Regions from separate parts of the Paenibacillus lacisediminis genome, predicted to be linked through region 2. Evidence: riboswitches for the same ligand, from Rfam matches in the RefSeq annotation. Region 2 holds a riboswitch; each other region holds the start of a gene.
What was found. Region 2 has a riboswitch for cyclic di-AMP ahead of ACLD72_RS31455 (C40 family peptidase). Riboswitches for the same ligand answer to the same signal wherever they lie in the genome.
Positions count from the first base shown of each region.

Region 1: it holds a riboswitch for cyclic di-AMP, as region 2 does, so the genes downstream of both, ACLD72_RS06820 (phytanoyl-CoA dioxygenase family protein) here and ACLD72_RS31455 (C40 family peptidase) in region 2, are expected to answer to the same signal.
Region 3: it holds a riboswitch for cyclic di-AMP, as region 2 does, so the genes downstream of both, ACLD72_RS04560 (TrkH family potassium uptake protein) here and ACLD72_RS31455 (C40 family peptidase) in region 2, are expected to answer to the same signal.
Region 4: it holds a riboswitch for cyclic di-AMP, as region 2 does, so the genes downstream of both, ACLD72_RS08435 (3D domain-containing protein) here and ACLD72_RS31455 (C40 family peptidase) in region 2, are expected to answer to the same signal.

Region 1 is NZ_JBKIAX020000003.1:135,150-141,097, forward strand. Features, by position in the region: gene ACLD72_RS06810 (acyl-CoA synthetase) at 1-297, shown strand, start outside; gene ACLD72_RS06815 (hypothetical protein) at 739-1,005, shown strand; cyclic di-AMP (ydaO/yuaA leader) riboswitch at 1,083-1,225, shown strand; gene ACLD72_RS06820 (phytanoyl-CoA dioxygenase family protein) at 1,366-2,256, shown strand; gene ACLD72_RS06825 (hypothetical protein) at 2,373-2,543, shown strand; gene ACLD72_RS06830 (spore coat protein) at 2,582-3,022, opposite strand; gene ACLD72_RS06835 (spore coat protein) at 3,242-3,805, shown strand; gene ACLD72_RS06840 (AraC family ligand binding domain-containing protein) at 3,983-4,822, shown strand; gene mgrA (L-glyceraldehyde 3-phosphate reductase) at 4,958-5,948, shown strand, end outside.
Region 2 is NZ_JBKIAX020000030.1:30,151-36,098, reverse strand. Features, by position in the region: gene motA (flagellar motor stator protein MotA) at 1-759, opposite strand, end outside; gene ACLD72_RS31480 (hypothetical protein) at 950-1,243, shown strand; gene ACLD72_RS31475 (4a-hydroxytetrahydrobiopterin dehydratase) at 1,420-1,719, shown strand; gene ACLD72_RS31470 (c-type cytochrome) at 1,798-2,157, opposite strand; gene ACLD72_RS31465 (GNAT family N-acetyltransferase) at 2,316-2,819, opposite strand; gene ACLD72_RS31460 (C40 family peptidase) at 3,063-3,545, opposite strand; cyclic di-AMP (ydaO/yuaA leader) riboswitch at 3,550-3,687, opposite strand; gene ACLD72_RS31455 (C40 family peptidase) at 3,930-4,400, opposite strand; cyclic di-AMP (ydaO/yuaA leader) riboswitch at 4,404-4,540, opposite strand; gene ACLD72_RS31450 (hypothetical protein) at 4,762-5,592, opposite strand; gene ACLD72_RS31445 (M1 family metallopeptidase) at 5,613-5,948, opposite strand, start outside.
Region 3 is NZ_JBKIAX020000002.1:266,624-272,571, reverse strand. Features, by position in the region: gene ACLD72_RS04565 (CPBP family intramembrane glutamic endopeptidase) at 1-1,241, opposite strand, end outside; cyclic di-AMP (ydaO/yuaA leader) riboswitch at 1,524-1,690, shown strand; gene ACLD72_RS04560 (TrkH family potassium uptake protein) at 1,755-3,098, shown strand; gene ACLD72_RS04555 (potassium channel family protein) at 3,122-3,784, shown strand; gene ACLD72_RS04550 (cation:proton antiporter) at 3,841-5,088, shown strand; gene ACLD72_RS04545 (S-layer homology domain-containing protein) at 5,157-5,948, opposite strand, start outside.
Region 4 is NZ_JBKIAX020000003.1:487,775-493,722, forward strand. Features, by position in the region: gene ACLD72_RS08410 (molybdenum cofactor synthesis domain-containing protein) at 1-427, opposite strand, end outside; gene lpdD (prenylated flavin chaperone LpdD) at 424-750, opposite strand; gene ACLD72_RS08420 (dihydroorotate dehydrogenase) at 787-1,725, opposite strand; gene ACLD72_RS08425 (dihydroorotate dehydrogenase electron transfer subunit) at 1,722-2,417, opposite strand; gene ACLD72_RS08430 (polysaccharide deacetylase family protein) at 2,571-3,419, shown strand; gene ACLD72_RS08435 (3D domain-containing protein) at 3,494-4,150, opposite strand; cyclic di-AMP (ydaO/yuaA leader) riboswitch at 4,155-4,328, opposite strand; gene ACLD72_RS08440 (amino acid ABC transporter ATP-binding protein) at 4,675-5,397, opposite strand; gene ACLD72_RS08445 (amino acid ABC transporter permease) at 5,384-5,948, opposite strand, start outside.

The DNA of each region.
Region 1 (5,948 bases), on a different contig from region 2:
GAAGAAGCGCTGATGAAGCACCCTGCGGTCAAGGAATGCGCCGCAGTGGCTAGTCCCGATGAAATTCGCGGGCATATCGTCAAAGCTTTTGTCGTGCTGAAAGAGGGGGTAGCGGGTTCACCGCAACTGATCAAGCAGCTTCAGGCTCATGTCAAAGCGGTGACGGCCCCGTATAAATATCCGCGGAAGATCGAATTTGTTGACGAGCTGCCAAAAACGAACACGGGCAAAATCCGCAGAGTAGAGCTGCGGGAGCGGGAGGAACAGGCAGCCTTGAAGGTGAAAAGCTCGATTTAGAAAAAAAGACCCCCGAGCTAAGGCAAGAAAGCCTTGATGTAATTTGGCAAAATCAACGGCGACTTCATCAATCAGTTTCGTGGTAAGAAGGACGGCTCGATGGGATCAAGTGCAAAAGTGCATTTGAATTTCCGCAAATTTCTGCTTTTGAGCGGTTGAAGTGCAAAAATACATCTCATTTGCGGCTATAGGATAAAAAAGCAGCTAATAATAGGAAATGAACTGCATATTTGCAGTTGAACCGCCTGTTTCGGGGAGTTTCGACGAAAATCGCATGCCCTTTTGCATTTCGTGCCGATTTCCCCCCTATTCCTTTTTCCAGCTCCGCATTCCATCGCTGTCATATGGGATTGGCAAAAGTTCGAACGCATATTGTTCCGGCCTTTTCCTCAAATTAGTAAGGAACCTGCATCATATCATCGTTTTGAGGAGGCTGAATACATGGCAAATCCTTATTCCAGCGTGCAATCGCAAAACCCGATCTCATCGGCCCAGCAGTCCGTTAAAAAAGCGCACCGGGCCGTAACGCAAGCCCAATCCCATCCGACTGAAGAAACAGTGGAAAATGCCTATAACGCCATTGAAAAAGCGGAAAAGGCCATTTCCCAAGCGGATGGGCGCATGAATCCGGAACCGCTGGAACGCGCCAAAGAAGATTTGCAGGAGGATCAGGCCGATTTGGCTGAAGCGGAAAGCCAGTTGCGGTAATAAGTACGGCGGCGAGGTTTTAGTGAAATCAAAAATATTACAGAACATGGGTTGACATGAACGCGAATTGCCTTTACTATAGACTCACGCTTAGTTTCCGGCTTACGCGGCCGGAAAACGGGGGAACCATTTTTTTGGGGCGAGTCATTCAGCAATGATTGTAGGGTACCATCTTACCCGAGCCCGTCAGCTAACCTCGTCAGCAGTGGATGGGTCTATATTGCCACATTAAGAGATCTTATTAGGCCCTTTTATAAGGGCCTTTGTCTGTTTTAAGGACCCTGCTGGCGAAGCTTTGCCTTCTCCAAGCGGAGGTCCTTTTTGTATGGACAAATATTTCTCATGAGGGGATGAGGAGAAATGAATACATTGGAAACGTCCGTAATTTTTGATCCAAAGGCGGATGCTTACCCTTCCCGGGTGTATGCCGAGCCGAGATGGCTTCCGCGGCAGGACCCCATCGTATATGGCGAGTGGACCGCGGAAAACGGGATCAGCAAGGAGCAATCGGATTTTTACGCCAAAAACGGTTATCTGTTCCTGGAAAACTTTTTCGGCGAAGCGGAATTAAAGGGCTATCAGGAGAAGGCACGGCGCTTGCGGGAAGCATCCCAGGATTTGACTTCCGATGAAATTATCCGCGTACCCGGTGGGGAAGAAGTGCAATCGATTTTTGCGATTCATCGGAGCCATCCGGTTTTTCAGGAGTTGTCCCGGCATCCGCGACTGCTTGCGATCGTTGAGTATTTTTTGGCGGGGCAGGCCTACGTCCATCAATCGCGGATCAATTACAAGCCCGCATTTACCGGCAAAGAGTTTTACTGGCATTCGGACTTTGAAACCTGGCACGTGGAGGACGGGATGCCCCGGATGCGGGCGCTCAGCTGTTTGATCGCGCTGGAAGACAATTATCCTTTTAACGGACCGCTTATGGTCATGCCCGGTTCCCATCAAATCTTCGTGTCGTGCGTCGGCAGGACGCCGGGGGATTCCTCCAGGGAATTCATCGCGCCCGATCAAGCGAGCTTAACCGAGCTGGCCAAGCGCTGCGGCATTGAAACACCGGTCGGCAAGGCAGGCTCGGTCCTGCTGTTCGACTGCAATTTGATGCACGGCTCCAACAGCAACATCACGCCATATCCGCGCAGCAACATTTTTATGGTCTATAACAGTGTGGAGAACAAATTGGCCGAGCCTTATTTCGGGAAGAAGCCCAGACCCGAATACATGGCGACCCGCACGGAATTTTAAGAAAAAAAGCCGTCCCGGCAGAAAGATCTGCCTGGGGACGGCCTTTTACATAAAGTAGCGCAAAATATCGCATAGTAATTTCAAACCACAACTTTCCGGGAAAGGAGTGACCTCAGGTGAGCAATAAAATTGAAGCCGTACGTGCGGATCATCAAAATTTTGTCGATAAGACCGAAGACGAGGTGAAGGCTGTGCCGGCCACCACGAATGTGAATGAAGCGGTCGAAGCCATTACCGGGCACATCAATAAATACGATGAACCTGAAGAAAAGGAACAACAGAAATAATGCACCAGTGATCTCGCCAGCGGCGAGATTTTTTCTTATTACATGTTCAACGCTTGATTGGCCATTTGCACATCATGGGCTAACAGTTCTTCCAAATTATACGCCGGATAGTAACCGTGTTGGTACATGAAGTTAAATATTTTGGTATGAAGGGCGATGGCGCCAAGCAGATGTTTTTGGAACGTTTCTTTTAATTGAGGGGTAGCCGTCTCCGTAATGGCGTTCGCGTAATTGCGTACGGAGGCTTTAGCGAAGCCAAGCAGGTTGGCCGCGTCAAAACCGGTCATATCGGGCGAAACGTTGCGGGCCATACCTGGAGCCATCGGATAAAATTTGAGCAATTCGCGTATATTGTGCTCCAAGGTTTTGATCGTTTCTGCATAGAGCGCTTTTAACGCCGGGTCCATCACCATCGGCAGTTTCTTTTTGAACGCCACCAAATTGGCGGCTTGCGAGGCGACAAGCTCATGCAGCTCCATTGTTTCATGCCAGGCTAGATGTTCCTGTTTCCATTCGTTGTTCACGATTTCACACTCCAATACTGGTATTAATCCACTATATGCATAATGGGCTTAGATGGGTATTTGTCTATGTAATGGACAATTTTACTACGGCTTCCGGCGATAATAGAAAACGATGGGGTGCATGCTAAAAGTGGTGATTCAGCAACCCAAAAAACCGAAGGAGGTACATGTTTCATGGAACTGGCCGCACACGAAGCACAGGATTTGAATGAACTCGCGTTAAGCTGCGTTAACTCGATTACGAATATGGCCTGTTTTATCAATCAAGCGCAGGACCCTGAACTGAAGGCGATGTTGCAAAAACATCTTCCGCTCCATATTCAGGACTACAACATGAAGGCAGAGTATTTAAGCAAAGCGGAAGGAGCCGCCGAGAAACTGCCGATTCCGGATTTGCAGCCGGTCCTGCAATCTTTTACCCAGGCGTCTGCGTCCCCTGTACCGGTCATGCCAAGAACCTCGATAGAGCAGTTTAACGATCGGGAAATCGCCACCGCTTATTTGCTGACCTTGAAACGGGCGGGCAGGGAGTACGCTTGGGCGGCCATGGAAATGAGCCATCCCGAAATCCGCAGCTTTCTGGAACATGCCTTCTGCATGAGCTCGCACCACGCTTATGACGTATGGCAATGGATGGTGAAAAAAGGCTTTTATCCGTTAGAGGCGGCTCCAATGACGACGATGAATACACTTGGTGCTTTTTACGAGAAGGTGCAGGAGCCGGTGGCGGTTCATTAGTGGTACGCCTAATCGAAGCGGGTTAAAAAGAGCGGGTATTCCAAGGAAACCAATAACCTTGGCAGGCCTGGCTCTTTTTTTTATGGGATCAACAAGTTGGAATCGCTTTTTGTGGTACAATGGCAGCGGATGCGGGCGCATTCAATTCCAATGCCGTGTGCAAAGAGGGTGCCGAGCTTGGCTGCGATTTTTCATTATAACCCGGATCGTCCGTTTCGCGAATCGCCGGAGCTGTATTTATGCTATTGGGGCAAGGAAGCCTGCGCTCCCCTGCATTCCTTTGGCCCGGGCGTGCGCGATGTTTATAAAATTCATTTTGTCCATGAGGGAAAAGGGAACGTTCGCGTGGAGGACGGCGAGACGCTGACGCTGACGGCGGGACAGGCGTTTATCGCTTATCCCGAGCGGGTCGTCTTTTACCAGGCGGACGCAGCACAGCCCTGGGTTTATTCCTGGATTGCCTTTTGCGGCGATCAGGCGGGGGAAATTTTGGCGCGGACGCGTGCCACCCCGGAGCAGCCGGTGTTTCCGATGGACACCCGGTTGATGCCAAAGCTGTACGAGCTTTTGAACGAGGCGGAGGAAAATGCGGCCACCCGCGATTTGCGTTTACGGGCCTTGTTGTACGAATTTTTTTCGGTGATGGTGGAGTTGGCTCCAGCTTCCGCACCGGGCCAAGCGGCGGTTCAAGTTCAGGCGAAGGATGTTTACGTTCACCGCTGTCTTGATTTTCTGCACAGCCATTACGGCGAGGAGATTTCAGTCGGTCAACTGGCGGCGATCGTTGGGCTGGACCGCAAATATTTATCGGCCATCTTCAAGCAGGCGACGGGGTACCCGCCGCAGCGGTATTTGCTGCAGTACCGGATGGAGCGGGCCTGCGGGCTGCTGAAAACGGGCCGGTTTACGATCGGCGAGGTGGCCCGTTCGGTCGGATATCAGGATGCGCTGCTGTTTTCGAAAATGTTCAAAAAAACGCTCGGCGTTTCCCCTTCGGCTTACCGGGAAAAACGGTAACGGGAACGGCTGGCGCCTTCGGAGAATGGATCGAGAGGAACAGACATTATGCCATATGAAACAGCCTTGTTGATATAGGGTTGAGCCGTGGCTTCGCTTATATTGTTCTTATGACCATTAAAGGAGGTACCAGCTATGACCTATCAGGCAGACAGCACCAGATACGAAAAAATGACATATAACCGCGCCGGCAGAAGCGGCCTGAAGCTGCCCGCCATATCCCTTGGACTGTGGCATAATTTCGGCGGCATCAATGTCCTGGAAAACGGGCGGGCCATGCTGCGCCGGGCGTTTGACCTCGGCATCACGCATTTTGACCTGGCCAACAACTACGGACCGCCGCCGGGATCGGCGGAGGAAACGTTCGGCAGAGTGCTCAGGGCAGACTTCCGCCCTTACCGCGACGAAATGATCATCTCGACCAAGGCTGGCTACTACATGTGGCCGGGACCTTACGGGGAATGGGGCTCCAAAAAATATCTCGTCTCCAGCCTGGATCAGAGTCTCAAGCGGATGGGCCTCGAATATGTCGATATTTTTTACCATCACCGCCCTGATCCGGATACGCCGCTGGAGGAAACGATGTCCGCGCTCGACCTCGTCGTGCGTCAAGGGAAAGCGCTTTATGTCGGGCTGTCCAACTATCGGCCGGAAGAAACGCGGGCGGCCGCGAAAATCCTTAAAGAAATTGGCACGCCATGCGTGATTCATCAGCCTAATTATTCCATGATGAACCGCTGGATCGAGGAAGGGCTGCAAGACGTTTTGCAGGAAGAGGGGATCGGTTCGATCGTTTTTTCGCCGCTGGAAAAAGGCATCCTGACCGACCGCTACTTGGGCGGCATTACCCCGGATTCCCGGGCGGCCGGGCCCAGCGTGTTCCTGCGTCCGGAGGATTTGACCGCGGAGCGGATCGCCCAGGTGCAGCGGCTTAATGATTTGGCCGCCGCAAGAGGGCAAAAGCTGTCGCAAATGGCGCTCTCTTGGGTGCTGCGAGACGGCAAAGTGACCTCCGCACTTATCGGCGCAAGCAAGGTCAGCCAGATCGAAGACGCGGCTCTTGCGCTGCAAAACACTTCGTTTACCGCCGAAGAGCTGGGCCAAATCGACGAGATTTTAGGATATT
Region 2 (5,948 bases):
CGCACGTTCGGCAGGGGTTAAGAACACGGCCAGCTTTTGTTGAATCGCGATGGTGGACACGCCGGATTGGATCGACAGCAGCCCTTCCACCATCATTAACTTCACTTCCATCTCCTTTTTGGAAAGGCGTTTCAATTTATTGGAAATCGGATGCCATAACACATAACCGGTAAAAATACCAAACACGGTAGCGATAAAAGCGCCTGAAATCGCGTGGGACAATTTCTCAATATCGCTCATGTCCGAGAGGGCCGCAATCAAGCCGACTACGGCGCCGAGGACGCCGAGGGTCGGCGCGTACATCCCGGCTTGGGAAAACATCAGGGCCCCGACTTTATGGCGCTCTTCAGTCGCCGCGATATCTTCGGTAAGCACGTCTTGAACGAACTCCTGATCATTGCCGTCAATGATCATGCGCATGCCCCCACGCAAAAAGTCATCGTCGATTTCTTCCACCTTCGCCTCCAGGGCAAGCAGGCCTTCACGCCGGGTAATCGTCGCCCATTCCGTGAATAGGGTGATCAGCTCGGCTTTGGTAATCATCTTCGGTTGAGAGACGGTCAATTTGAGCAGTTTCGGAAACTTCTTGAGCTCCGCCATAGGGAAGGCCATGAACAGCGTCGCCGCGGTCCCGACAAATATAATGACGAAGGCCGCAGGGTTGGAGACCAGGCTTCCAACAGGCGCGCCTTTCAAGAACATCCCCAAGATAAGCGAAACGAGTCCAAGAATAAGTCCAATAATCGATGAAATTTCCATTGTACACCTCGTCCTTGAGTTAAATTGAATCCTTTCTTTTCTTTCCGCATCCTTGCGGAAAAGACGTTACTGCTGCCTAAAAAAAGATTTATCTATTTTATCGACAGTTCTGCCTTTTTTTTTAAGTGGTTTTTTCCGGTATAATAAGAGCATGACCTGAAAGCCAGGGTTATCAAGGGAGGATATAACGGTGGGCGTAAAGCACGGAAGGGATTATGAATATATTTTGGCCGACTTGACGGAAGCGGTGGGCCGGATTTCCGATAGCTATCTTTTTTTTGATATGGAATTGTCGGAGTGGGCGGGATTGGCTGACGAGGAGCGGGCCGAGGTGCAGGAGGCGCTGGCTGAGGACCTGTTTTTTGCGTTAGGCGCGGAACCCGTCATTGAGGTCGGAAGCGCGATCGTCATCTATGATCCGGAAGGACACCGCATCAATGTTCTGATCGGGGACGAAGAGCTTACCTCCGTGGCTTTGATCTAGAGAAATTTGGTTTGACCCGGGGTTCCGTGGTAAAATAGTTAGTCAGGAAGCAGTACGCATGTTCAGGTTGTTTGCAGAATAAAATAGTAGAGGACGGGGCCGGAAGCTTAGGTCCCGATGCGCCAGGGGATACTTACATAATAAGGAGTTCTTGAAGAGAACGGGGAGGATAAATGATGCCGTTTACACCGCAAGAAGTACAAGCGCATTTGGAAAAGCTGGAAGGCTGGGAACTTGAGGAAGGACGATGGATCTTCCGCAAATATACGTTCTCCAATTTTATGAAGGGTATTGCTTTCGTGGATGAGGTAGCCGCAATTTCAGAAGCGTTTAATCATCACCCGTTTATTACGATCGACTATAAAACCGTGACGCTCCGGCTGACCTCATGGGAAGAAGGCGGAATTACGGCAGTGGATATTAAAGAAGCGCAGCAATATAACGAGGCGTTTGACAAAATGCGCGCTGCGGATTAGGCCAGGCAAAAAAACGCCCGCCGGAAACGCTTAAGTTTCCGGCGGGCGTACTTTTCGTGTGCAATTTAGGTGTTTTTCTTATTTTTTCTCCGCGAGCCACATCGCAACGTTGGCAATCTCTTCATCCTTCAGCCGATCTTTGAAGGAAGGCATCATTCCGCCTTTGCCTTTGGTGATAATGCCGTAAAGCTGGTCAGCCGTCAGTTCGGCGCCGATCTTTTGCAGATTCGGTCCCGCGCCTCCTTGCAACTGATCTCCGTGGCAGGTGATACAGTTGGCTTTGACGGTGGCTTCGGCTTGTTCCGCATTCATCGTAATTTCAGGCAATTGCGGTTTGGCTTCCTTAGCGGTCTGCTCCCGGCTTGGCAGGGTGAACATCAGTACGACGGCCAAAGCGCAAGCTACGAGAAACAACCCGCTCATGATCCACTTTTGCATTCCAATCGCCCCTCCTATGTAAGCTACCTTAATCATTATAACGGAACATGCCGCTCGATCATAGTCTTTGTGTCAAAAATAGGAACAATTCCATCGCAATCGCGGTAAAATTTGTAACAAACTTCATAGGCAAGTCCGCTCTAACAGATCAAGGGCCTTTAGGATGAAGCCCGAGGCCCCCGATAAACCATGCAATAAAAAGGCTTGGAGATACCGCCAGGGGTCATTTTCTCGTAAAGGTCCGTGATGGTGAAGCCGGCCTTTTGATAAGCGCGAATCGCCCGGGTGTTCCACGTAAGCACTTCCAGGTCGATCTCATGGTCCGGTTTCCGCCGCAGTGCCTCCTCGACGATCTTTGTTACAAATCGTTTGCCGAGCCCATGTCCGCACAATTCCGGTTTCATGCCGATGCCGAGCCGCGTGACATCCTTAAGCGGGAAATATTGAGCAAATCCCGCAAGTTCTCCGCTTTCGTCCAGCACAGACACGTATTGCTCCGCTCTGATCGCCGGATTGCCGAATTCAACATCGAGCGCTTTCATTTGTTCCCAAGGAAGCCAGCTGTAGATGTCATAGGGAGAATCGTAACGCCAGGTGCAGATTTCCGCGCCGTGGCTCTCTTCCATGGGGACGATGCGAAATTGAATAATCGGTTTATCCATTAGGATCCTCCTTTAAAAACGGCATTCCTATTACCCTCACTCTAACGGGATTTACTTAACTTGTAAAGGTTTTGCCGGCGTTCGGACTCCTGTGGATATATGGGAATACACAAAAAATCGGTAACCTTTTGGCGTGTCGCTTCGTTATATAGATAGGGATGAAAAAAACCGCAAGCCATTTCGCATGGAATAGGCTTACGGCAGGCAGGTCATGTGAAGCGGAAATAAAGCGCCGGCGGAGGTTCAAGATTCCGCTGCGTACACGGAGTAACCGTATTTGCTGAGCACCCGCTTCGCGCCAACGTAGCGGTTCTCATAATAACTGTTGCTCAACTTGTCGATCCGGATTCCTTTGGAAGAGGAGGCATGGGCAAATTCTCCGTCGCCAACGTAGATGCCTACATGCGATACTTTTCCGCCCCCCAGGGTGTTAAAGAAGACAAGGTCGCCGGCTTGCAGCTCGCTTTTGGACACCGCCGTACCTGCCTTGTATTGGGCCGTGGATACGCGAGGGAGCGTAACGCCCATTTGCTTAAACACATACCGCGTAAACCCGGAGCAATCAAATCCGGCCGTGCTGGTGCCGCCGTATTTGTAGGGCGTGCCGTACACGGAATCGACAATGCCGGAGAGCGAAGTTTCCTGCTCGGCCGCGAAGGCGCTTCCAGCTCCCAGGGTGAAGCATAAAGCCAAACTCGTTACCGCTGCTGCTAAAGTCTTTCTCAAGATGTCTAACTCCTTCCAAGGCCTGCGAGGTTAGCTTAAGGATTCGGTTGAAGGTTCCCTATGATCCCTTTGAAGCGAGATCAATTCACCCTGATGTGGTTCCCCCGTTTCCCGGGTGCGGGGAATTCGGCAGTTCATGTAGTATGCACCCTAAAACGACGTTACAACAAAAATTACAAAGTTGTTACTATTTCTGTTGGTCATTTTACCAAAGCGGGCCAACATTGGCAAGTTTCCCGGCAAAAAGGATGCTTTTGGCCTGTTTGCGGAGCGGGTAAGTCTGGGTAATGATTCCTAGGGCCTTCATGTAAACATGAAAAACCCGCAGAGATGTGGCTGCCCCATCATCCCTGCGGGTTTATCGAATCGTTATAGTGTTTCCGATTACTGTTCGGCCGTTACAGCTTCATATTTCTCGGAGCTCATAATGCGTTTCGCTCCGACATACCGCTTCTCATAGTAGCTCTCGCTCAGTTTGCTGATGACCACTCCTTTGGAGGAAGAGGCATGCGCAAACTCGCCGTCACCGACATAAATGCCAACATGAGATATGCCATCGCCGGAAGTGTTGAAGAACACCAGATCGCCAGCGATTAATTCGTCCTTGGAAACTTTTGTTCCCATCTCGAATTGGGAGCCTGATTGATGAGGAAGATCAATGCCGAGTTGGTTAAATACATACATCGTAAATCCGGAACAGTCAAAACCGGAAGTCGTTGTTCCGCCTGAGGAATAAGGAGATCCGAGACCATTGTCAATGGCGCTGTTCAACTTGGAATCCGCGAAAACGCTGCCAGTTCCGATAGTGAAGAGCAACGCGAAACTTACTGCTGTTACGGTCAAACGCTTTTTCAAGAAGTATGCTCCTTCCAATGCCTACGAGGTTAGCTTAAGGATTCGGTTGAAGGTTCCCTATGATCCCTCACTTACGAGATCAATTCACCCAAAGTGGTTCCCCCGTTTCCCCGGCGCAGGGAATTCGGCTTTGATTTCACACCTGATAAGACTTATTCGACGTAGCTTGCTATTTTCCTGCCAAAGATGACAAAAATAATTACAAAACTGTTACTGAAATTGTGCTGCTGTTATTTTAACAAAGGCAGGGATCATTTGGCAATGGTTAATTCGCAAGATTAAGAGGGGAAAACCTCACACAAGGCCTTCGCAAAGTCGCGAAGGCCTTGTGCCGTAAAGGTTTCGGAGAGATGAAAAAAATTTAACTTTTTTCGGTTTTTGTCTGCCAGAGGCGATATTGCGAGGTGACTTGCCAAACTTTAAAAGCGCTGCGAAAAAGAGGGTAGGTTTGCTGCAGGATCAGCGCCAACATGCCGGTCCAGATCCAGGAGACCGTTCCGAACAGCAGGAAAACGCCCAGTCCGAACGCGCCCAGGATCAGGGAGATCCCGATGCCCTGCAGAAGGTGCCGGAAACAGACGAGGAGGGAACCCCAGACGCTGGATTTAAACAAATATCCAAATTGCACGTAGAGGAGGCATTGCCTTACCAGCCAGCCGTAAACGAACCAACCCAGGATGTAGATGAGGCCCGTCAGCATCGGGGCCATTTGTCCCCCGGACCCCAGCAGATACGGCCATAATCGCAGGAGCTTGGGAACAATCCAGAAGGAAGGCAGCATAATTAAAATAAGTTCAAGGGCATAAAACAGGGCGACCGGTTTCCAGAATTCCTTCATTCCGCGGAACAGCGGCAGTCCGTGCGCGCGGCTCTCGGAAGGGACAAGCCCGTAAAAAATTCCCGCTTGAATGAGAGGCGTGAGCAGAAGACGCAGAACCGCCATGCCGATCAGCAATCCCAAATAAAGGCGGACGTCCGGATTGCTCCCCAAATAAATACGCCCTTCCAGCAGAAACAGAAACCGGCTGAGCTGCGTTGGCAGCGGATCAGGATATCTTTGCAGCAGAGCGGTAACGGCAGTATCGACCAGCCGGTACAAAAACAACCCCCACAGCAGCTGATACAGGAACAAAATGATGACGGAGGGAAACTGGCTTTTCAGCAGGCTCCATCCCTGACGCACATAGGTCATACTCTATTACCCCCTAAAAGTTACCATATAAGCGTTCCGAGCAGGGCCTCGATTAGCTTGGTCACGCTCATATTGGAGCGCGAAAGGAGAGGTTCGGGCACCTCCGTTTTCAAATAGTTGTTGATATGTTTGTTTTCGACCACCAGCGAATAGTCCGGATCGATTTGCACCCAGGCAAGCGGCTCCTTGTATGTCAGCTTAAGCTCGACGCGGCTGTCCTCGCCTTTCCATTGTTTTCGCACCGTATGCCCGTCTTGGAACGCGAACAGCAGCGGAACCTTCGGATAGGTCGCCCCTTTGCGGGAGATGACGACGGTGGATTCGTAAACGGTGGCGCCATTCTGACGGAGCGGATT
Region 3 (5,948 bases), on a different contig from region 2:
GATTGTGTCGCATCGGTTGTCGACCACGTATGAATCGTTCTTTCCAGGATGAAGAATACGACCGACTGCACCCCGAGCAAAATCAACGCCCACGCGTAGCCGTCGGCTACCGAGGTCAGCACGTGGCGGCCGTACCCTTCCTCCCTGGACCGTGCCCACAAATTGATGCCGTTTTTCCGCCACAGTCCGTCTCCACCAACGAGCGAGAAGTATACGGAAGCGGCAAGAATCAAGGTGACCAGCCCTTGAATCACGAACCCGACCGCCAGCACGATCGGACCCAGCCCATCCTTTTCGAATACCGGCAGCATGTTGACTGTCCCGATGACGGACAAGACGAAGTAGGCAGAGGCCAGAAGAATCCCGCGTTTAAAAGAGGTGTGCGCCCGCGTCAGCGCGCTGTACACGATGGCCAGAATACCGAGCACAACCGTGAACAGGGCGTATCCGGCAAAGGTAAGCCAGTTGGCGAGGCGCGTCTGGCCGGCGACGTAATCGGCATGCGGCTTAGGAACCGTAAAATAGCTTTCGAGCGATGACACGGCGCCGTATTCGTAGCGGATATCGATCGCTGCCCGCGATTCTCCGAGTTCAACCCCCTTTACGTTATAGAGCAGGCCGACATCGCCCTCGCCGGACACGAGTTCGAGCTTGGACGGATCAAAACCAAACGCCGACAGATACGGTGCGGCGAGCCGCTCCTTCTCCTCCATCGTCAAGTCGCCTTCCCAGGCGCGCATCGAATCGTTGGTTTCGGTACCGTAGTTGAGCATCATCTGCTTGTTCGCATTGCTCGACGAAGCGATTTCCTCAAAACTCACGACTTTGCCGGTCGTCATGTGAACGTCCACGGTCAAAGCGCCCAGCACATCATTTGGCTCATTAAAACGGACGCGAAAAACGTCGTACGGAAATTGTTTATCATATGTTTTCATGTACGTGGCAAGCAAATCCGCCTTCGTTAAATAACCGTACAAATCGGAGCGCGATTCATATGTAACGAGCGCATTTTCGGGGTGACCGGACAAATCGATGTTCAGCTCCGACTGGGCAAAATCGATCGCTTTCGTTCTGGCCTGCGCTTTGGTGATAACGTTATCCGACTGTTCCATCTGCAGCGTGTCGGAAGCCGTGGACGGAAAGACCTGGACGATGAAGAAGACGACCAAGCCGATCAGGGCCATTAGCCAAAGCGTTTTTGTCTTCAGCCTGCGGCTGGACGGTTTCATAGGTGAAAACATTACAAAACTCCTTTTTAAAAATTTTTGTGCACGGGTATGATTTTACGGCAACTACATCACAGTAAAGATAACATAGTGGGATTTCCAGCGCCAGTTGCAGGCAAAAATGATGAAAAGACGCAATATTCCCGTTATGCCTTAGCATGGCTCAGATTGAACGGGAAGAAGATCGGGGATTTCCCGTTTCCAGCGCTTTTTCACCGTTTTTAATGAAAATACGCCTTTGTAGTGAAAGTAAATAAGGATTATAATCCATTTGACGAAAATGAATGAAAACAATTGAAAAAAATAGGGCCGAATTTCGACTTCGAAAACGGGGGAACCGATTTTTTTGGGGTGAATTTCGCTTGATTTGGGCAGCAGGCGCATGGCTGCCTAGTCCGGCGATTAGGGCAACTGTGCATGTCCGAATCCGTCAGCTAACCTCGTAGGCCGCATGCAGCAGGAACCAAAAACCGAAAGGCATTGGATTTCCAGTGCTTTTTTCTTTTGTTCTTTTACGACAACAATGGGGTGAATGAATTGCTTTTCAAAAAAATCAGCTTTTCCCCGCCGCAAATTCTGGTGTTGGGATTTGCGCTCATCATTCTGCTGGGATCGCTGCTGCTGATGCTGCCGATTTCCAGTACGACGGGGGAAACGCTGCCGTTCGTCGATGCGCTGTTTACGGCTACTTCGGCGACTTGTGTGACGGGACTGGTCGTCCGTGACACCGGGACCTATTTTTCCACGTTTGGCCAAGTTGTAATCATGCTGCTGATTCAGGTCGGCGGGCTTGGTTTTATGACCATGGCCACTCTGTTTTCACTTGTGTTGAAACGGAAAATTTCGCTGAAGGACCGGCTGATCCTGCAGGAGGCGATGAACCAAAACACGATGGAAGGCATCGTCCGCCTGATCCGCAAGGTGCTGATGTATTCGCTGGTCATCGAATCCTGCGCGGCGCTGCTGTTCGCCATTCGCTGGGCGTTTGACATGCCGCTCGGACGCGCGCTGTACTTCGGCGTTTTTCATGCGGTATCGATGTTTAACAACGCCGGCTTTGACCTGTTTGGCGGATACCGCAGTTTGACGATGTACGTGGCGGATCCGATCGTCAACTTCGTGGCGATGTTTCTGATCGTGTCCGGGGGTATCGGGTTCATCGTTATGTCGGACATCATGGATTTCCGGCGGCGCCGCAAGCTGTCGCTGCATTCCAAGGTGGTGCTGTCGATGACGGCGGCGCTGATTGTGGTCGGGGCTCTGGTTATATTTATATTCGAATTCACCAATTCGCGTACCCTGGCGCCGCTCGGTTGGGGCGGGAAATTTTGGGCCTCGCTGTTTCAGTCGGTGACGCCGCGGACGGCGGGGGCCAACACGCTTGACATCGGCGCGCTGCGGCAGGCCTCGCAATTTTTTATCATCATCCTGATGTTCATCGGGGCTTCGCCCAGCTCAACCGGCGGCGGGATTAAAACGACCACGTTCACCATCCTCGTCGGCGCTGTGTTCTCCATGATCCGCGGTCGGTCGGACCTCGTCCTGTTCCGGTACCGGATGGCGCAGGAGCGTATTTTTAAAGCGGTTACGATTACGATGCTTGCTTTATTCCTGGTGGTAGCTGTCGCCATGGTGCTGTCCACGACCGAGGACGCCAGCTTTCTGAGCATTTTGTTCGAGACGACCTCGGCGTTTGGCACCGTCGGTCTATCGATGGGGCTGACCGGGAAGCTGACGGTGATCGGCAAAATCATCATCAGCTTTACGATGTTCGCCGGTAGGCTCGGGCTGCTTACGCTAGCCTATGCGCTTGGACCGAAGAAAGGCAAGGAATTGTACCGCCATCCGGAAGGCAAAATGATTATAGGATAAGATAAGGGGACTCAGGATTAACCATGAAAATGCAGCAGTTTGTAATCATCGGACTGGGCCGGTTCGGCTCCAGCCTCGCCTTGGAGTTGATGGACCTCGGGTATGAGGTGCTGGGCATCGACCGGGACGAAGAGGTGGTAAACGAAATGAGCGACCAGCTTACGCACGCCGTTGTGGCGGACGCCACGGACGAGGAAGTGCTGAAATCGCTGGGCGTCCGCAATTTCGACTGCGGGATCGTCGCGATTGGCGACGATATTCAGATGAGCATTTTGGCGGCGATCTTATTGAAGGATGTGGGGGTCAAGACAGTGGTCGCCAAGGCGATTTCCGTCTTGCACGGGCGCGCGCTGCAAAAGCTCGGCGTAGACCGCGTTATTTTTCCGGAACGGGATATGGGCGTCCGCGTGGCGCATCAGCTCGTGACTCCGAATCTGCTGGATTATATCGAATTGTCCAAGGAATACAGCATTGTGGAAATGAATGTTCCCGCTTGCCTGGATCGGAGAAACTTGGGAGAGCTGAACCCGCGCGCCCGTTTTGGCTGCAGCGTCGTCGCCATTCATCGCGACGGAAGCATTCTGGTGGCGCCAACCGCCATGGATCAGCTGCAGGAAGGGGACATTATGGTCATCATCGGATCGAAGAAAAATATTGAGGAGTTCGAGGAAGTCATTAACGAATAATTATCGGATCATAATAAAAAGAGTTGATTCACTTTCGATGTTGGGATGTGGCGGGTGTGGAATCGGCTGTAACCGAAGCGATACATCATTTTCTGATCTTAATTTTATTCGTCATCAGCGTTGGGGTGGTTGCGGGCAAGCTGGCGGCATGGCTGAGGCTGCCGGATGTGGCGGTGTTCATCGCCGTAGGCATGCTGCTGGGTCCCGGGCTCAGACTGATTCATGAAACGAGCGGATCGCTGATCAATCAATTGATATTAACGGTGGGATCGGCGCTGATTTTGTTTGACGGCGGGCGGAATTTGCGGCTCAGCGGGCTTCGCAACGTATGGATTACGTTATCTCTGCTGAGCGTGCCGGGCGTGCTGATTTCGACGATCGTCGTCGGTGCTGGTGTCCACTACCTGTTTGGCGTCGATTGGCTGTTTGCCTTTTTGGCCGCGGCGGTTATTGCCTCCACCGATCCGGCTTCGATTATTCCGGTATTCAAACAGGTAAAAATCAAGGAGCGGGTTCGCGAGACGGTAGAAAGCGAATCGGCCTTTAACGACGCTACTGGCTCGATTTTAACGTTTTCGCTGCTGGCCGCGGTTGCCGGCGGCGGGGCGCTGGATTTTGGCGCGATGTCCTGGGAATTTGTCAAAACCGCACTGGGCGGGATTCTTGTTGGCCTTATCATCTCGGGCATACTGACTTATTTGGCGGGACATGCCCGCCACGGCTATTTTCGCAACTATTCCACGATCGTTATGACGGTCTGCGCGTTATCCTCGTACCTTACCGCCGATTTGCTGCATGTCAGCGGGTTTATGGCTACGTTTGTCGCCGGGGTGATCTGGGGTAATGCCGAAACGTTTGGCTTGTCCTTGAAAGAAAGCCATTTGGAAATGAGCTCTTTCGCCGAAAATATGACGGTCATGATGCGCATGCTGATCTTTGTGCTGCTGGGCAGTCAGGTGAACTTTGCGATGCTCGGGCAATGGTTCTGGCCAAGTCTTGCGGCGGTGCTGATCCTGATGTTTGTGGCCCGCCCGTTGTCGGTGCTGGCGTGCGCCTGGCCCGACCGGAAGGTGAAGTGGACGTGGCGCGAACTGCTGTTTATGTGCTGGGTGCGCGAAACCGGGGTGATCCCGGCCGCCTTGTCCGGCATGATCGCCGGGATGGGAATCGCCCATTCCAACGTGATTACCGCGCTGGCTTTTATGGCGATTGTACTGACGATCATCATTCAGGCCAGCACCACCGGCTGGGCCGCCAAAAAACTCGGTTTGGAAATCAAAGAAACCGCCACCGGAAAGCCGTAAGGCTTGGGTGGCGGTTTTAGTTTTCAATAATGTAACTGAAGGCTCTATCATTAGCTCGTCAGATTCAGCTAATTCGAATTCAGCTTATCCAACACCCGCTTGATCATTACCGTAGCCTGTGAGCGTGTTGCATTCCCTTGAGGCTGGAAGGTGTTTGTTGTCACCCCCTGGATAACGCCGGCCTTTACTGTTTTGGCTACAGCTTCTTGATAACGAATCTTGGAGGCATCCTTAAATTTCGCCAAAGCCTGTGCCGGAGTGCCGCTTAAGGTTGGCTGATATTCGCCGTAATTCAGGGCACGCACCATCATCAAGGCCATTTCCTCACGGGTAATATACTGATCCGGTCTGAATTTCCCGTCCGGGTATCCTGTAATGATTCCGGCTTTGCTGGCAGCGCCTATGTAGCCCCCACGCGTATCAAGCTTCACATCAGGGTAAACCTGCGCTTCCTTTATATCTGTGCCTAATCCCAGTGCTTTGGCAATGTACTCTGCGAACTCTGCACGAGTAATATTCCGGTCGGGCTCAAATGCGTTAGATTCGCTATTACGTGGACTGACCACAAATTTTGCGGTCAACTCATCAATATCCGCTTTTGCCCAATGTTTCGCGGTGTCCCCATAATTAGCAGCACCTGAAGCTAGGCCAACGATCAGGCCCCCTGAAGCTGCTGACCCTGCCTCCGCATTGGACGATCCTGATCCCGCCCCGGATGCTGATCCTGTCCCGGATGCCCCAGCCCCGCTATTCGCTGTATTACCGCCAGGATTACCACTAAATACCAGCGTCCCGTTGCTTCCAGAAATTTTAGATGGAATTGGAATGATCATCTTGTTGACTGTATCGTATTTCACTAA
Region 4 (5,948 bases), on a different contig from region 2:
GGACGAGCCGGATGTATGTTTTGCCGTCCTCCTGGACCGTCTCGGTCATTTCAAACATGACCACGGCATCGGCTTCGTCCGGCACCTTCGCACCGGTCATAATGCGTGCCGCTGTTCCTGGCGTTAGCGATACGGAAGGCAAAAAGCCGCAGGGGATCTCGTCCACAACCTCAAGCAGCACGGGACGGTTCGCGCCGCAGCCAGCCGTATCCCGGCTGAGGATGGCAAAGCCGTCCATCCCCGAGCGGCGAAAATGCGGATACGGATGCGGAGATGTGACCTGCCCGGCCAAAATACGCCCTTGTGCGTCCGGCAGCGCTACGGTTTCTGCCGGCAGGCGGTGGACATAAGGCAAAATCCTTGCTTGCGCGTCCGGAACCTGCAGCGCTTTGCGGCGAAACTTGTCTTGCCCTGAATCGGTAGTCATTTTTTAACCTCCTGCAAATATTCATCCAGTAAAGCGGAGGCTTTTTGTGAAACGGCCACAATTTCCGCCTTGCTTAAATCATCGTAATGGATTCCCATGACCACGGTCACCGTCCGATTCAGCGCCGCGGCGGCCCGGCGGGCGAATTCCTCGCTAAGCGTGTGCTCTTTATGGCCGGGAACGGCCGAGGTTTGCACGACGATGCCCTCCTCCGCCTCATAAGCGGTGGACGCCGCCCCGATATGGACCTCTCCGCCGCCAATCGTGAGCAGCAAATCGCGCCCCATCGGAATCGCCTCCAGCTTGATGTCGTCAAATGTCACTATGCCGCAGCCTCCTTTTGTCCATGTAACCACATTTTAAAGGATTCCGCGGATTTCGTCCAAATTTCGGATGCCTTCGGCGCGCATAAACTCGGTCAGCCCGGCCACCAATTGCTCGCCCGCGCGCGGCTGCACGAAATTGTAGGTCCCGATCTGAACGACGGCCGCCCCGGCCATGATAAACTCGATGATATCCTCGGCGCTGCTGATGCCGCCCATACCCATGACCGGAATCGTAACGGCCCGGCACACCTGATGGACCATCCTTAATGCGATCGGCTTGATCGCCGGTCCCGACAAACCGGCGTACAGGTTGTCGAATAAGCTGCGCCGCCGGTAAATGTCGATTTTCATAGCCGAAAACGTGTTGACCAGCGAGACCCCGTCCGCGCCCTCCTCCTGGCACATCGCGGCCATCCCGGCGATGTCTTCGGCATTGGGCGACAGCTTGACGATCAGCGGCAGCTTCGTGGCCGCGCGCACCTCGCGGACAACGCCGCGGGCGATCTCCGTTTTGATCCCGTAGGCCATTCCGCCTTCCTTCACATTGGGGCAGGAGATATTTAACTCGATCATATCGACCGCCTGACGCCCCTCCCGCTTGCGCCGGGCGGCGTCCTCATCGATCAGGCGCGCGCCCTCCGCATATTCCTCCAGCGTGTTTCCGCCCAGATTGGCGATTCGCGCCAAATCGAGCTTTTCCCAATACGGACATTCTTCGCGGAGAAAGGCGGCGACGCCCGGATTTTCCAACCCAACGCTGTTAAGCATCCCGGATGGCGTCTCGGCCGCGCGAAGGCCGTCGTTCCCCGCCTTCGAATGCAGGGTCAAGCCTTTGCCGCAGATCCCTCCAAGCCGGTTGAGATCATACAGCGCACCGTACTCCCGTCCGAAACCAAACGTGCCGGAAGCCATGACGATCGGGTTTTTAAAGGAAACCCCGGCGATGGAACAAGACAAGTCGATCCCGCTCACGCAAACACCACCTCCTCCACCGGAAAAACGGGACCATCCGTGCACGCTTTTTTGCGGCCATCCCGGCATTTCACGCTGCACACCAAACAAGCGCCGATACCGCAGGCCATCCGGTTTTCCAGGGACACGTACACCTTGGCCCGGCTTTCCGGACTCGTCTGCTTTTGCTGCACGGCTTGCAGCATCGGATGCGGTCCGCAGGCGATGATCGTATCATATGCGCCAAAATCGACGCGGTCGAGTATCGATCCGCCCACATCCACCAAAATCCGGCCCGTAGACGCCTGGCGAAACTCCTCCACCATGTACGCTTCCTGGCTGAAGCCGAGAAATACATCGGCCTGCGGCGCCGTTCTCAAGGCAAAATAAAACGGGGCGATGCCGATGCCGCCGCCGACAAATGCCGTTTTCCCCGCCAACGGGGGAAAGCCGTTGCCAAAGGGCCCTTCCATTTGGAGCGAATCGCCGGGCTTCAGCTGGGAGATCAGCCTGGTTCCTTCCCCGGCAACCCGGTACAAAAATCCGATCCGGTCCTCCGTCAAATCAAAAATACTGATCGGCCGCGACAGCAAAGGATACCTTTCGCCGGCGCGGAGCATATAAAACTGGCCCATTTTCCCGGCAAAGCGGCCTTCCGCCATCAATAAAAACACGCCGTCAGCAATGTGCCTGTTGCTAACCACAATAGCCACCAAATCCACCTCTTCCTTACGTCTGCTTCATCAAAGAATGCAATTTTTCGGGAAGAACGTCTGTGATGTTTTTCATAGCATGCTTCTTTATAAATCCCGGTAAAGATGGGCATACCAAATCATAACAACACCCGGACGAAGGAGGAAAATTCGTTGTCTACCCTGTTCAGAAACGTGCTGATTTCCATTTCCATTTTGGCGGTGACCGGTTTATCGGGGGGAAGCATGCCCGTCATGCCGGCCCTTTCCGAAACGCCCCGCGCTGTGGCTGCCGCGCTAAAGCCTAACGGCACGGAAGCAAGCGCCACAGCCGCCGCACAGGTTCAGGCGAACGCCAAGCCCAAGCCGGCCGATTTAAGCGAGCTCCAGCGCAAATATTCCGAAACCTTTAAATTTCACGGACCTAGAGTCAAGCAGGTGGCGCTGACGTTTGATGACGGGCCGGACCCAAGATTTACGCCGCGGGTTTTGGACGTTTTGCAAAAGCAGGGCGTAAAGGCGACCTTTTTTGTCGTCGGCAACCGGGCGAAAAAATTCCCCGCGCTCGTAAAACGGATCCACCATGAGGGCCACCTCATCGGCAATCATTCCTTTGGCCACCCGAATTTCGGAAAACGGTCGCTAAAGCAGTTTCAAGCGGAAATTTTACGCACGGATAAAATCATTCAGCAAACCGTCGGGTATCGGCCGAAGCTGATCCGTCCTCCCTACGGCGAAATCCGCGAACCTCAAATCCAATGGGTTAAGAAAAACGGCTACACCATCGTTAACTGGAACGTGGATTCGCTGGATTGGAAAGGGCTGGACAAATCCAAGGTCGAAGCCAACGTACTCGGCGCCGCAGGGCCCGGGTCGATCGTGCTTTTCCACGCCGGAGGGGGCGTCGGATCTAACTTAAACGGGACGGTCCAGGCTTTGCCGGAAATTATACAAACGATGCGGGCCAAAGGTTATCAGTTTGTCGATTTAGCCGAATTGCTGCATACGACGAAGTATAGATAAAAAGAAAAGCGCGAGGCATCAGACCCTATAGTCTAGCGCTCGCGCTTTATAAATTGGCTTACCAAAAATGAACCTTACTTCAGCACGTACAGGGTGACATCCTGAAACCCGAACGTCATGGCGGATGCTTTGCTGCCGGGAATGAAGATGTCGACGCGCTTGCCTTTGATCGCGCTCCCCTGATCGCTGGCGGTGGCCACGAACGCCTGCTTCGGCAAACCTTCATGGTCATAGCCGGTGACCAGCACTTTCGTTCCCATCGGAATCACGCTAGGGTCGACGGCGATCGTACCAAGCTTCAGCGGGTTGCCGAAATAATCGACCGCACCCCATTTTCCGTTTTCGTCGGCGGCTGCCGAGTAGGCCGATGCTTTCACCTGAATCGTATTGGAATAATTAAACGTTTTTCCCCAGGCCTCGACGACTTTGTCCGTTGCCAATAAGTTTGGCCCCGACGCCGCTTCGGCTTTCATCGTCTTTGCCGCAGGAGCTTCCGTTTCCGGAATCGTCAACTTCAACCCTTCGTATATATTGCCGGGATCAATCCCTTTATTGGCGTCCATCAACTGCTCCAAGCCGACCCCGTATTTCTTGGACAACAGATAGAAGGTATCTCCTTCCCCTGCCGTATGTACCGCATCCGCGTGCACAGGTACCGTTTGCAAAACCGCCGCTAAACTTGCGGCCACCAGTGTTGTTTTTGCGATTTTCGAAAATATGCGATTTCTCAACTGTCCGTCCTCCTTTTATACGCCTGCGGAGTTAGTTGTCGGATTCGGGAAAAAGGATATCCCCGGCGCCCTGTTTCAGCGCTTCACCCCAAGAAAACCGGCCTCGTCCGTTAAACGCTCCGTTTTTCGGTGAATCATCCCCCGCACCTGCCGAGGCAGGTTTTGGCTTACCTGAATATATCACAATTTTGTAACCATTGGGGCAGGAAATAGTATCCATAACGCGGAAACCCGCATTCCCATGCGATAAATTCGTCGAAGAAATCATGACAAATCGGTAAAATTGGAAGTGGATAGCGGTCATTTTGGGCGTTATTTGGCCAAATGAGCAGGCAAACAAAAAATAGCGGTCATTTTTGTCCTTATTGTTCAAAGGAGCAAGAAAATTCCGCCTCATTTGCGGCATCTGCCCAAGAATAGGTACAAAAACTTCCGCTATTTCAACCCGAAGTGTAAAATGTCCGGCAATAAGACCATTTTTTACCGCTAAGGAGAAGCCTGAATTCATCGGATTGCGATCAACCCTACAGCACTTTGCTTAAAAAATCCTTCGTGCGCTGATGCTGCGGCGCGCCGAACACCTCCTGCGGCGTCCCCTGCTCAAGAATCACGCCCTGATCCATGAACAGAATCCGGTCTCCGACCTCGCGGGCAAAGCCCATTTCATGGGTGACGATGACCATCGTCATCCCCCGCTCCGCCAGGTTCTTCATCACGTCCAGCACCTCGCCGACCATTTCCGGGTCAAGCGCCGAGGTAGGCTCGTCAAACAGCATCACATGCGGCTCCATCGCCAGCGCGCGGGCGATCGCAATCCGCTGCTTCTGCCCGCCGGACAGCTGGGAAGGATACGCGTCCCGTTTATCCTCCAGCCCGACCGTGTGCAATAGATCCATGGCGATCGCTTCGGCTTTGCCCTTGTCGAGCTTTTTCACGCGGATCGGCGCCAGCGTAATGTTGTCGAGGACGGTTTTGTGCGGGAACAGGTTGAAATGCTGGAACACCATACCCATTTTCTCGCGGGTTTTGTTGATGTTGTGCCCCTTCCCGGTAATCGATTCGCCTTCGAAACGGATTTCGCCTTCGGTCGGAACCTCCAGCAGGTTCAGGCAGCGCAAAAACGTGCTTTTCCCCGATCCGCTGGGACCGATGACGACGACGACCTCGCCTTTGGAAATTTCCAGGTCGATCCCCTTCAAAATGTGCAGCTGGCCAAACTTTTTATGCAAACCTTTAACGGTGATCACTGGTCTTCAACTTCCTTTCGAACACGCCCAAAATACGGGACAAGGTGAATGTCAAAATAAAGTACATGATTGCGATGATCAGATACGGCGTCATGCCGTCGTACGTAATGGTCACGACCGATTGCGCCTGGAAAATCAGCTCGGTCGTACCGATGATCGATACGATTGACGATTCTTTGATAATCGTGATGAACTCGTTGCCGATCGCAGGAAGCACCGATTTGATCGCTTGGGGAATGATGATATGCCGCATCGCCATCCCTTTGGTCATTCCCAGTGAACGGGCGGCCTCCCCTTGCCCGCGATCCACGCCCTGGATGCCGGCGCGGAAAATTTCCGCCAAATAAGCCGAGCTGTTGATCGACAGCGTAATCGCCCCTGACTGAATCGGCGAAAAGTTGATGTCGAACATAAACGCAAACCCATAGTGAATGATCAGCAGTTGCACCATCATCGGTGTGCCGCGTAAAAATTCCACCCAGGCATGGCCGAGAAAACGCACGATCCCCCAAGGCGACATGCGCAGCAAGGCGATGATCAGCCCCAGGAAA